4 regions of the Nissabacter archeti genome follow, and region 1 is predicted to be linked to each of the others. Evidence: predicted binding sites of a transcription regulator. Region 1 holds the regulator's gene; each other region holds the start of a gene.
What was found. Region 1 encodes PhoB, which activates phosphate uptake and scavenging genes when phosphate is short. Its sites were predicted from a motif close to CTGTCATAAAACTGNCNNAT; they were not measured.
Positions count from the first base shown of each region.

Region 2: a site for PhoB is predicted at 1,668-1,687, ahead of JK232_RS08065 (PhoX family protein). Genes of this name have one in related genera too.
Region 3: a site for PhoB is predicted at 2,049-2,068, ahead of serA (phosphoglycerate dehydrogenase). Genes of this name have one in related genera too.
Region 4: a site for PhoB is predicted at 1,039-1,058, ahead of ugpB (sn-glycerol-3-phosphate ABC transporter substrate-binding protein UgpB). Genes of this name have one in related genera too.

Region 1 is NZ_JAERKB010000003.1:103,360-106,459, reverse strand. It holds gene phoR (phosphate regulon sensor histidine kinase PhoR) at 1-1,147, opposite strand, end outside; gene phoB (phosphate response regulator transcription factor PhoB) at 1,169-1,858, opposite strand; gene sbcD (exonuclease subunit SbcD) at 2,133-3,100, shown strand, end outside.
Region 2 is NZ_JAERKB010000005.1:99,387-102,486, reverse strand. It holds gene JK232_RS08065 (PhoX family protein) at 1-1,594, opposite strand, end outside; gene folA (type 3 dihydrofolate reductase) at 1,762-2,244, opposite strand; gene JK232_RS08055 (threonine/serine exporter) at 2,494-2,958, opposite strand; gene JK232_RS08050 (threonine/serine exporter family protein) at 2,955-3,100, opposite strand, start outside.
Region 3 is NZ_JAERKB010000018.1:62,429-65,528, forward strand. It holds gene JK232_RS20890 (5-formyltetrahydrofolate cyclo-ligase) at 1-536, shown strand, start outside; gene serA (phosphoglycerate dehydrogenase) at 592-1,833, opposite strand; gene rpiA (ribose-5-phosphate isomerase RpiA) at 2,236-2,892, opposite strand; gene JK232_RS20905 (LysR family transcriptional regulator ArgP) at 3,078-3,100, shown strand, end outside.
Region 4 is NZ_JAERKB010000015.1:90,745-93,844, forward strand. It holds gene JK232_RS19480 (aminotransferase-like domain-containing protein) at 1-964, shown strand, start outside; gene ugpB (sn-glycerol-3-phosphate ABC transporter substrate-binding protein UgpB) at 1,176-2,510, shown strand; gene ugpA (sn-glycerol-3-phosphate ABC transporter permease UgpA) at 2,526-3,100, shown strand, end outside.

The DNA.
Region 1 (3,100 bases):
GGCGCGAACGCGCCTTATCGACCCGGTAGAACCGCTCCGTCAGGCGCGGCAGGTGCTCAGCGGCGATGCCCGGCCCGTTATCACTGACCAAGAATTGCGCGCCCTGCGCGGTACGCTGCCAGGAGACCTCAATGCGTGTGCCGGGCGGGGTATGGTTCACGGCGTTATACACCAGGTTAGAGACGGCGCTGCGCAACTGATCCTCATTGCCGAACACCTTCAGCGCCTCATTGATGCGGAATTCGATCTGGTGCTGGTTATTGCTCAACGCCTGCGCCTCAGGCTGCAACATGCGCAGCATCCGCGGGATGTCCACCCGCTCCTGCATGTCCGGCGGCGGCGCGGCCTCGATTTTTGACAGCGTCAGCAACTGCTGCACCAGCCCGTCCATGCGGCGGGTCTGTGCCTGCATGGTATGCAGCGCTTTGCTGCGCAGTGGTTCCTCGAGCGTCTCCTCGCCCATCATCTCCAGGTAGCCCTGCAACACCGTCAACGGCGTGCGCAGCTCATGGCTGACGTTGGCGAAGAAGTTGCGCCGCGCGCCTTCCAGCTGGCGCATCTGGGTCACGTCACGTGCCACCATCAGCAACTGCCCTTCAGAGTAGGGCATCGCGCGGAATTCCACATGGTGGCCGTTGTTCAGCACCAGCGTCAGCGGGCGGGTAAAGGTTTCGCCTTGCAGGTAGCGGGTAAACTCCGGGTAGCGCAGCAGGTTAAGGATGTTCTGGCCATTATCTTCCGGCCAGCGCAGCCCCAGCAGTTGCTGGGCCAGGCCGTTGCACCAGAAAATCATGCCCTCTTCCGTGGTCAGCACCACCGCATCGGGCAGGGATTCCGCCCCGCTGCGAAAACGCTTGATCAGCAGCGCCAGCTCACGCCGCCGCCGCCGGTTACGCAGCTGCATCTGGTAAAGGCCGTAGAAGACAGGCTCCCAGCTCCAGCGGCCGGTGGGCGGCGTCATGCTGCGGTCGAGCCATAACCAGTAAGAGAGCCGGAGCTGGTTATAGTAGTTCCAGCCCAACGCGCTCAGTACGCTGGCCAGCAGCCACCAGGCGAGGCCGCCGAACAGCAGCCCCAGCAGCAGGCCGGGCAGGCAGAACAACACCAGCTCCAGCGCCAGCCCCTTCCAGGATAGACGTTCCAGCACGTTATGGTCTCCGCCGCGACATCAGTAGCGCGTTGAGAATCGGTAACCCGTCCCGCGGACGGTCTGCACCATGCGATCGTGGCCGCTGCTCTCCAGCGCCTTGCGCAGGCGGCGGATGTGCACGTCCACTGTCCGGTCTTCTACATAGACGTTAGTGCCCCAGACGTGGTTCAGCAGTTGCTCACGGCTGTACACCCGCTCTGAATGGGTCATAAAGAAGTGCAGCAGCCGGAACTCGGTCGGGCCCATCTCCAGCGGGGATTCATTCGCCATCACCCGGTGTGAGGAAGGGTCGAGGCTCAGCCCCTGCATCTCAATCATCTCTTCCAGCGCCATCGGCGAGATGCGCCGCATTACCGCTTTGATGCGCGCCACCAGCTCCTTGGGTGAGAAGGGTTTGGTGATGTAATCATCCGCGCCCACTTCCAGCCCGCGAACCCGGTCTTCCTCTTCGCCGCGCGCGGTCAGCATCATCACCGGGATGTCACGTGTCATCGCTTCACGCTTCATGTGCTTGATAAATTGCAACCCGGTACCGCCCGGCAACATCCAGTCGAGCAATACCAAATCGGGAAAAGGTTCCGCCAGCCGGTTCAGCGCGGTGTCAAAATCCTCGGCTTCCAACGGCTGGTAACCATTCTGTTCCAGAACAAAACAGACCATCTCCCGAATCGGGGCTTCATCCTCAACCACCAAAATACGTCTTGCCATCGTCAATCCTGCCAATAGGTTAGCGATCACGTTTGTGTGCGGCCGCCATTATGCGTCAGTTTTATGACACATTTATGAATAAGTCTAGCGCGTCCATTCAGCACGGGAATTGGTCATACCTTACTGCTAATTGTAGCCGGACAGGCGATAAAATGACGGAGTTGGAAAGCATCTCGCAAACCGTAACGGGTTTCCCCCACGACATCACGGCGCGACGGCGTTTATAATCAGCCTCCTCCGCCCTCCGGGGCAGGCAATACAAAGCGAGAGTGTTATGCGCCTGATTCATACATCTGACTGGCATCTTGGCCAGGTCTTTTTCACCAAGAGCCGCGCAGCGGAGCACCAGGCGTTCCTGACCTGGCTGATTGAACAGGTTGAAGCCCATCAGGTGGATGCAGTGGTGGTCGCCGGGGATATCTTTGATACCGGCGCGCCGCCGAGCTACGCCCGCCAGCTCTATAACCGCTTTGTGGTGGCGTTGCAGCGTACCCGCTGCCAGTTGATTGTGCTGGGCGGTAACCATGACTCCGTCGCCACGCTGAACGAGTCGCGGGAGTTGCTCTCCTGCCTGAATACCACGGTCATCGCCAATGTGAAGGCCGACAACCGCCCCCAGCTCTGTGTGCTGAACCGGCACGACGGCACCCCCGGCGCGCTGTTGTGCGCCATCCCGTTCCTGCGCCCGCGCGACCTGCTCCTGAGCCGCGCCGGCCAGTCCGGCAGCGAAAAACAGCTCGCCCTGCAGGAGGCGATCGCCGCCCATTACCAGAGCCTGCATCAGGCTGCACTGGCCAAACGGGACGAACTGGGCCTGCCGCTGCCGATCATCGCTACCGGGCACCTGACTACTGTGGGCGTCTCCACCTCGGATTCGGTGCGTGACATCTATATCGGCACGCTGGACGCCTTCCCCGCGCAGGCGTTCCCGCCGGCGGATTACATCGCCCTCGGCCATATCCACCGCGCCCAGTGCGTGGCAAAAAGCCACCATATCCGCTACAGCGGGTCACCGATTCCGCTCAGCTTTGACGAAGCCAACAACACCAAAAGCGTCTATTTGCTGGAGTTTGACGGCGCAACGCTCGCCTCCGTGGAGACCCTGCCGGTGCCGGTTCACCAGCCGATGGCGATCGTCAAAGGCTCGCTGGCGGAGATTGAACAGCAGCTGCACGCCTTCCGTGACGCCGACCCGGCGCGCCCGGTATGGCTGGACATTGAAGTTGCCACCCAGGACTACCT
Region 2 (3,100 bases), on a different contig from region 1:
GGTCAAAGCCCAGGCCATCCGGGCTGTTGAAGGTGTTTTCCGCCGTGATGTTCGGGGTGCCGCGGTTCACGCCCTGCGGGTGGGCAATCGGGTTGCCGCACAGCGCGTACATGTCCCAGCGGAAGTTTTCTGCGGTGGCGTCGCCGCCCTCATCCCAGCGGATGATCTGGCCGTAGATATTGTCCGGGCGCGGGTTCGCCGCGTTCAGGGGCATTCCCTCGCCGCCACGCTTGCTGTTGTTGGTCAGGGTGCAGTAAGCGCGTCCGTCATGCGGGTTCACCGCGATCCATTCCGGGCGGTCCATGCGGGTCGCGCCCACTTTGGCCGCCGCTTTACGGGCGAAGATCACCACCTGCGCCGCATCCTGGAAGCCGTTCTCCGGCGTCAGGCCGTTCTCACCGAAACGCAATGCCAGCCATTTGCCGGTGCCTTTCAGCGGGGTGCCGTTCTCATCGCCGTTGAACTGTGCGACGTAGAGCGTGCCTTCATCCAGCAGGGTGCGGTTGTTGGCCGGGTTGGCGGTGTCCACTTTGCCGTTGGAGACATATTTGTAGATGAACTCGCCGCGCTCGTCGTCGCCCATATACACCACCACACGCCCATCTTTCGCCACGGTCACGGCGGCATTTTCATGCTTGAAACGGCCGAGGGCCGTGCGTTTGATCGGCGTGGAGGTTGGGTCCATCGGATCGATTTCCACGATCCAACCGAAGCGGTTAAATTCATTCGGGTTTTTCGCCACGTCGAAACGCGGGTCGAAATCGGGCCAGTTGCGCTCCGGCTCATCCGGCTTCAGGGTGTAGCGTTTCTGATCGGCCGTGGTGACAAACCCTGCTTGTTTGGTGCCGAAATAGGTGTCGAAGTTCTCTTCGCAGGTGAGGTAGGTGCCCCACGGGGTTTTGCCGTTGGCGCAGTTGCCGAAGGTGCCGAGCACCTTGGTGCCGCTTGGGTCTGCCTCGGTTTTCAGCAGCGCATTGCCGGCTGCCGGGCCGCTGAAGGTCATCGGCGTGGCGGCGGTGATGCGGCGGTTGTAGCGCGAATCGATCACTTTTTCCCAGCGCGGGGAGTTGGCGATGCGGCGCACTTCCACCACCGAGACGCCATGCGCCGCCTGGGATTTACGCACATCTTCCAGGCTGGTGGCTTTGCTGCCGCCGTGGGCGAACAGGTACTGTTCGTTGACGTATTCGTTGTTGATCGCCATGACGCCGCGGTTTTCATCCAGCGGGAAGAAGCTCATGCCGTCATTGTTGTCGCCGAACTGCTTCTCCTGATCGGCTGCGCTGTTGCCGCCGTTCGGGTCAAAAGCCGGGGCATCCGGGTGCAGCGGGTCACCCCAGGAGATCAGCACATCCGCACGGTAGCCTTCTGCCAGTACCACCTTGTCTTCCGTGGAGGCGGCGATGCCTTTGAAGCCCAGCAGCGGGCTGCCGGTGACACCTGCGGCCGTACCGGCGGCCCAGCTTTTGCCGGGGAACGCGCTGATGCCGCCCAGGAAACCCGCCAGCCCCACCGCCCCGGCGCTGCCGAGCAGCAACTTACGGCGGGTGGGGTTGATCAGGCGATCGTCGTTCAGTTCAATTTTGTCACTCATGCGGAATTCCCTATGCTTTATTTGACGCAGCAAGGCTGCCGGCTGCAATGATGCGGGCCAGTGTAAACAGGGAAAGTGACAGGATTGTTACAAAAAACAAGAATTGTTACAGCGGGAAAACAGGGGAAACAGGCGCGTGAAGCTCACGCGCCGGGGTCAGTCAGGCGTTAACGGCGGTCGAGGATTTCGAAGCAGTAGCTGTGGGAGTTATTGTCATCTGCATCGTGGAACTCGCTGAAGGTGCTCTCCCATTCGTCCGGCTCGTAGTCCGGGAAATGGGTGTCGCCCTCGACTTCCGCATCGATGTGCGTCAGGTAGAGGCGGTCAGCGCGCGGCAGGAACTGGGTGTACACCCGCCCGCCGCCAATCACCATCACTTCAGCGGCCTCACCGGCGGCGCCGATCGCGTCGTCAACCGAGGTCACCCAGGTGACGCCGTCGTGGTCGCCCGGATGGCTGCTGATAACAATATTGTGGCGTCCCGGTAACGGGCGTCCAATAGACTCAAACGTCTTGCGTCCCATAATTACCGGTTTGTTGAGCGTGTTACGTTTAAACCACGCCAAGTCAGCCGGTAAATGCCATGGCATGGCGTTTTCCATACCAATAACGCGATCCACCGCCAGTGCAGCGATCAGGCTGATAATCATTGTTGAACCTTGTGTGTCGGAAAGTGTTGTCGTCGGAAAAAAATGTGTCACCGAAAAGTGCTGCCACTATACGGAAAGGGAGTAAAGCCGTCGATAGCGTTCGCCCCTCCGCAAGAATTTATAAGACAGCTCTTAGCGAAGCCGTCATTTTACCGTTTATTTCGCCACAAATAGTGACTTATTCACGTGTTTCATCGTATCTAAAGGCACACCCGGCAGAATAAGATCGCCCGGACTGCCCAAAAAGGGTCAGACGCCCGGCCGCGTGCGGTAGAGCCACAGCCCCGGCAGCGACAGGCCAACCGACAGCGCGCCGACGATAAACCCGGCCCGCAGGAAATGGGTCACCATGCGTGCCATCAGCACCTCGCTGTAACCCACACGGGCAATCTCCACCACCGCGATCATCGCCGTATAGGCTGAGATGCCGGGGAACATTGGGATCACCGCCGCCACGGTAAACACTTTCGGGTGCGCCAGCAGCCAGCGTGACCAGTTAATGCCGATCACCCCAATCAGCACCGCCGCCAGCAGTGACGCCCACTCAACCGGCAGCCCGGCGTGCATCATCAGCAGCCGGGCGCCATGCCCGGCGGCCCCCAGCGCGGCGCAGTAGGGCAGCGCCCGCTGCGGCACATTAAACACCAGGGCAAACCCCAGCGCCGGAATGGCCGCCAGCGCCATATCTTCCAGCAACAGCAGCAACAGGTTCATGACCACCCCGGCAGATCAAACAGCGCCATCGCCATCACCATGCCGATGCAGGTCGCCAGCGTCAGCAGGCTGGCCATCGCCCAACGCGCCAGCCCGGTATTCACATGCCCTTTGAACATGTCCGCCACCGCGTTAATCAGCG
Region 3 (3,100 bases), on a different contig from region 1:
GCCGCCGTGCCCTGACACCCGGACAGCAGCAGCAGGCCGCCCATCAGGCGGCCCACCAGGTTGCCGGCCATCCGCGTATCCAGGCGGCGCACAGCGTGGCGATTTTCCTCTCTTTTGACGGCGAACTGCCGACCCGCCCCACGATTGAGCGGCTCTGGTCACTGGGCAAACGCGTCGTGCTGCCGGTTTTGCACCCTTTTTCGCCCGGCCACCTGCTGTTTCTGGACTACCAACCGGACACAGAGCTGATTCCCAATCGCCTGCGCATTCCTGAACCAAGGCTGGACGTGCGCCATATTCTGCCGTTGCCGCAGCTTGACGTAATTTTGACGCCGCTGGTGGCGTTTGATGACAGCGGCCAGCGGCTGGGCATGGGCGGCGGGTTTTATGACCGTACGCTGGCACACTGGCGCACTCATGGGCCTTACCCGATTGGGCTGGCGCATGACTGCCAGCAGGTAGAGAGCATCCCTGCTGAAGCCTGGGATGTGCCGTTGCCGGAGATTATCACCCCCGGCAAGCTGTGGCGCTGGTGAGCGGCAGGCATAAAAAAACGGGTGCCTGAGGCACCCGTTTCTCTGCAGCAACCGGTCAGTAAAGCAGACGGGCGCGAATCGTGCCGGGGATCGCTTTCATCATTTGCAGCGCGGTGTTGGCGCCGTCTGCGCTGTCGCTTTCGACGTCAATCACCACATAGCCGATTTCCGGGCTGGTTTGCAGGTACTGCGCGGCAATGTTGATGCCCTGCTCTGCAAAGATCTGGTTGATGCGCGTCAGCACGCCCGGGCGGTTTTCATGGATGTGCAGCAAACGGCGGGCATTGGCCCCGTGGCTCGGCAGCGACACTTCCGGGAAGTTGACCGCCGACAGCGTAGAGCCGTTGTCAGAGTATTTCGCCAGCTTGCCGGCCACTTCGGAACCGATATTTTCCTGCGCTTCCTGGGTAGAACCGCCGATGTGCGGCGTCAGGATCACGTTGTCGAACTCGCACAGCGGGGAGTTGAACGGATCGCTGTTGGTGGCCGGTTCTTCCGGGAAGACGTCAATCGCCGCGCCGGACAGGTGTTTGCTTGAAAGCGCGTCACACAGCGCCGGGATGTCCACGACCGTGCCGCGTGAGGCGTTGATCAGGATTGCGCCCGGCTTCATCAGTTTGAACTCTTCCACGCCCATCATATTCTGCGTGGACGGCGTTTCCGGCACATGCAGCGACACCACATCGCTCATGTTCAGCAGTTCCGAGAGGTGGCGTACCTGCTGGGCGTTGCCGAGCGGCAGCTTGTTCTCGATGTCATAGAAATAGACCTGCATCCCCAGCCCTTCGGCCAGTACGCCAAGCTGCATACCGATGTGGCCGTAACCGATGATGCCGAGGCGTTTGCCGCGCGCTTCAAACGAGCCGACGGCCAGTTTATGCCAGACGCCGCGGTGCGCTTTGGCGTTGGCCGCCGGGATGCCGCGCATCATCAGCAGCAGTTCGCCAAGCACCATTTCGGCTACGGATCGGGTATTGGAGAAAGGCGCGTTGAACACCGGAATGCCGCGTTTGGTGGCGGCGTTCAGGTCAACCTGGTTGGTGCCGATGCAGAAACAGCCGACTGCCACCAGCTTTTCTGCCGCCGCAAACACCTCTTCGGTAAGCTGGGTACGCGAGCGGATGCCGACAAAGTGCGCATCGCGGATGGACGCTTTCAGCGCCTCGGTATCCAGCGCGCCTTTGTGGTATTCGATATTGGTATATCCGGCAGCACGCAGGTTTTCAACGGTGCTCTGATGGACCCCTTCCACTAACAGAAACTTAATTCTGTCCTTCTCCAGTGATACTTTTGCCATGACCCGACCCTATTTTTTCAGACTTCAGAAATGGCTGTCGTGCAATCTTGTGCAGCAGCGCCGCTTCAACATAACAAATATTCAGCGGGCGGCAATACAAACGATTGCGGGTGGCTCAGCATAAGGCGCACCGGCGCCGGGCGTTTTTGGGGAAAAATGCTGGGGAAGCGAAAAGCGCCAGAATGTTAGGAAATTCAAACCGGGGATTGTGATATATGTCACCAAATTTACGCCTGAGAAGAAAAGATATTTCAGCGTAAAAAATATGACCGGTCATAAGCGCCGGCTATGGCCCATTCACCTGCCGCCGGGTGCCGGCAAGCCGCGCAGGCAGCGCCCTGCCCTGTTGGCCCACCGGCCCGGCCGGTTAACCTGCCCCGGCGGCCAGGGCAGATCGGGCGCTTATTTTACCGTCTTCACACCGTCTTTGGTGCCGACCAGCGCCACATCCGCGCCGCGGTTGGCAAACAGCCCCACCGTCACCACGCCTGCGATGTTATTGATGCTGTTTTCCAGTGCCACCGGGTCAAGGATGGTGAGGTTGCGCACATCCAGGATGATATTGCCGTTGTCAGTGACCACGCCCTGACGGTACTCCGGCTGGCCGCCCAGTTTCACCAGCTCACGCGCCACATAAGCGCGCGCCATCGGGATCACTTCCACCGGCAGCGGAAAGTTGCCCAGCACATCCACCTGCTTGGAGGCATCGACGATGCAGATAAATTTGCGCGCAATCGCCGCGATGATCTTCTCACGCGTCAGCGCGGCACCGCCGCCTTTGATCATCTGCATATGGCCGTTGATCTCGTCAGCCCCGTCGACGTAGATGTCCAGGCTGTCGACGTCATTGCAGTCAAACACCGGAATGCCGAGGCTTTTGAGTTTGGCGGTGGAGGCGTCAGAGCTGGAGACCGCACCGTCAATCTGATGTTTGATGGAGCCAAGCGCGTCAATAAAATGCGCCGCCGTGGAGCCGGTGCCGACCCCGACGATGGTGCCCGGCGTAACGTAATCAAGTGCTGCCCATCCGACCGCTTTTTTCAGTTCATCCTGCGTCATAGTAAGTTCATTGCTCCCGCTGCGAAAACGTGTGCGTATTATAGAGCAAGCGCTGCTGAAAAGGGCGTGCAATCCACGGCGGGGGATCACAGTTATGCCGGGGCAGCACGGTGATTTTGCCCCCGCAGCGCGGCAAAATTGTGGCATAGTGCGCTAATACAACGACTTCAGGGGACAGATTTCCAATGAAACGCCCAGACTACCGAAC
Region 4 (3,100 bases), on a different contig from region 1:
CCTGCGTGAGCAGATCGCAGGGTTGTGCGCGGAGCGCGGCATCGTGACCCGCCCGGAAGACATCGTGGTGACTGCCGGTTCCCAGCAGGCGCTGGATCTGGTGATGCGTGCGCTGGTTAACCCCGGCGACATTTTTGTGGTGGAAAGCCCGACCTACCTGGCGGCGCTGCAAACGCTGGAACTGGCCGAAGCGCAGTTGCTGACGGTGCGCTCTGACCGTGACGGCATGATCGTGGACGACCTGGCGGAGCTGCTGAAAACGCAGACCATCAAGGGCGTGTATCTGGTACCGACCTTCGGCAACCCGAGCGGCGTTTCGCTGAGCCGCGCGCGCCGCGAACAGCTGGTGACACTGGCCGCCGAGCACCGTTTCCTGATCATTGAAGATGACCCGTACGGCGAGCTGCGTTTCACCGACGAACGCAACCCGACGCTGTTTGAGCTGGCGGCTGCGCTGAACGGCCACACCGATAACATTATCTACACCTCCACCTTCTCCAAAATCCTGGCACCGGGGCTGCGCCTGGGCTGGGTGATCATGCCGGCGTGGCTGCTGCATAAAGTGGCCAGCATCAAACAGGCGGCAGATTTGCACGCCAGTTCGCTGTCGCAGGTGGTGGCGGAATATTACCTCGGGCTGGGGCGGTTACCGGCGCAGATCGAAACCATCCGCGCCGCCTACAAACACAAGTGTGAGGTGCTGGCCTCCCTGCTGGAGCAGGAGCTGGGTGAACATGTGACCTTTGAGATGCCGAAAGGCGGCATGTTCCTGTGGGCGAAATTCCGCCAACCGCGCAACACCGCAGACTGGTTGCAGGAGACACTGAAGCAGGGCGTGGTGTTTGTGCCGGGCGAGTATTTCTTTGCCGCCGAGCCGGACCACTCCACCTTCCGCCTCTCTTTTGCCACCGCCACAGAAGCACAGATGCAGGAGGCGGTTGCCCGCCTGAAGCGCGCCCTGTAAGGGTTAACGGCGAGGCGTCTTTCCGGCGCTTCGCCCCTTTTTTGCCATCTGCCCGTCACTCTCACTTCATTCACCTGTCATTTTATTGTCATTTAACGGTTATTTTTCTATCATTTTATCGTGTCATGTTAGCTCCCGGTTTCGAAAATGTGTTCATGCATGAGGGGTTTACCTCGCCATGCCGTACACCCCCCCTTTTCAGGAGACAGGCATGTTTATTTCCCTTACCTTTTCACCCCGCCTTAAAACCGCTGCCCTCTGTACGGCACTGGCGCTCTCTTACAGCACCCACGCGCTGGCCGTGACCACCATTCCGTTCTGGCACTCGATGGAAGGCGAGCTGGGCGTGGAAGTCGATTCGCTGGCAGATCGCTTCAACCAGGCCCACCCGGACGTGAAAATTGTGCCGGTTTATAAAGGGAACTATGAGCAGAGCCTGGCGGCCGGGATCGCCGCTTACCGTTCCGGCAACGCCCCAGCCATTCTCCAGGTGTATGAAGTCGGCACCGCGACCATGATGGCCAGCAAAGCGATTAAACCGGTTTATCAGGTGTTCAGCGACGCGGGCCTGCCGTTCGATGAATCCGTATTCGTGCCGACGGTGTCCGGCTACTACACCGATGCCAAGAGCGGCCACCTGCTCTCCCAGCCGTTCAACAGCTCCACGCCGGTGCTCTACTACAACAAAGACGCCTTCAAGAAAGCGGGGCTTGACCCGGAGCAGCCGCCGAAAACCTGGCAGGATCTGGCGGCCTACACCGCCAAACTGCGTGAGGCCGGCATGAAGTGCGGCTACGCCAGCGGCTGGCAGGGCTGGATCCAGATTGAAAACTTCAGCGCCTGGCACGGGCTGCCGGTCGCCAGCAAAAACAACGGCTTTGACGGCACGGACGCAGTGCTGGAATTCAACAAGCCGGAGCAGGTCAAGCACATCCAGATGCTGGCTGACCTGAACAAATCAGGTGGCTTCACCTACTTTGGCCGCAAAGATGAGTCCACCGCCAAGTTCTACAACGGCGACTGCGCCATCACCACCGCCTCCTCCGGCTCGCTGGCGGACATCCGCCACTACGCCAAATTCAACTATGGCGTCGGCATGATGCCGTATGACGCCAACGTGAAAGGCGCACCGCAGAACGCCATCATCGGCGGGGCCAGCCTGTGGGTGATGAACGGCAAAGATGCCGCCACTTACAAAGGCGTGGCGCAGTTCATGCAGTTCCTGACCCAGCCGGAGATCGCCGCCGAGTGGCACCAGAAAACCGGCTACCTGCCGATCACCACCGCCGCCTACGAGCTAACGCGCCAGCAGGGCTTCTATGAGAAAAACCCAGGGGCGGACACCGCCACCCGCCAGATGCTGAACAAGCCGCCGTTACCGTTCACCCGCGGCCTGCGCCTGGGCAACATGCCGCAGATCCGTACTGTGGTGGATGAGGAGCTGGAAAGCGTCTGGACCGGCAAGAAAACCGCGCAACAGGCACTGGATTCCGCCGTACAGCGCGGCAACGTGCTGCTGCGCCGGTTCGAATCCTCCACCAAGTAACACAAGGATCGCCTGATGTCCCTGTCGCGCCCCGGTTTCCACAGCCGTTGGCTGCCTTATGTGCTGGTGCTGCCGCAACTGCTGATTACCGTGATCTTCTTTATCTGGCCGGCGGGGGAGGCGCTGTGGTACTCGGTACAGCGCCTCGATCCGTTCGGCATCTCCAGCGAGTTCGTCGGGCTGGAGAATTTCAGCGCCCTGTGGCAGGACGACACCTATCTGGAATCGTTCTCCACCACGCTTATCTTCAGCGGGCTGGTGGCGGTAAGCGGGCTTATCATCTCGCTGCTGCTGGCCGCGATGGTTGACCGTGTGCTGCGGGCGCGCCGGATTTACCAGACGCTGTTTATCCTTCCCTATGCGGTCGCCCCGGCGGTGGCCGCGGTGCTGTGGATGTTCCTGTTCAACCCCGGTATGGGGCTTATCAGCCACTGGCTGGGCACCCTGGGCTATGACTGGAACCACGCTCAGTACAGCGGGCAGGCGATGACGCTGGTGGTGGTGGCGTCAGTCTGGAAACAGGTGAGCTACAACTTCCTGTTTTTCCTGGCGGCGTTGCAATCCATTCCGCGCTCGCTGGTGGAGGCGGC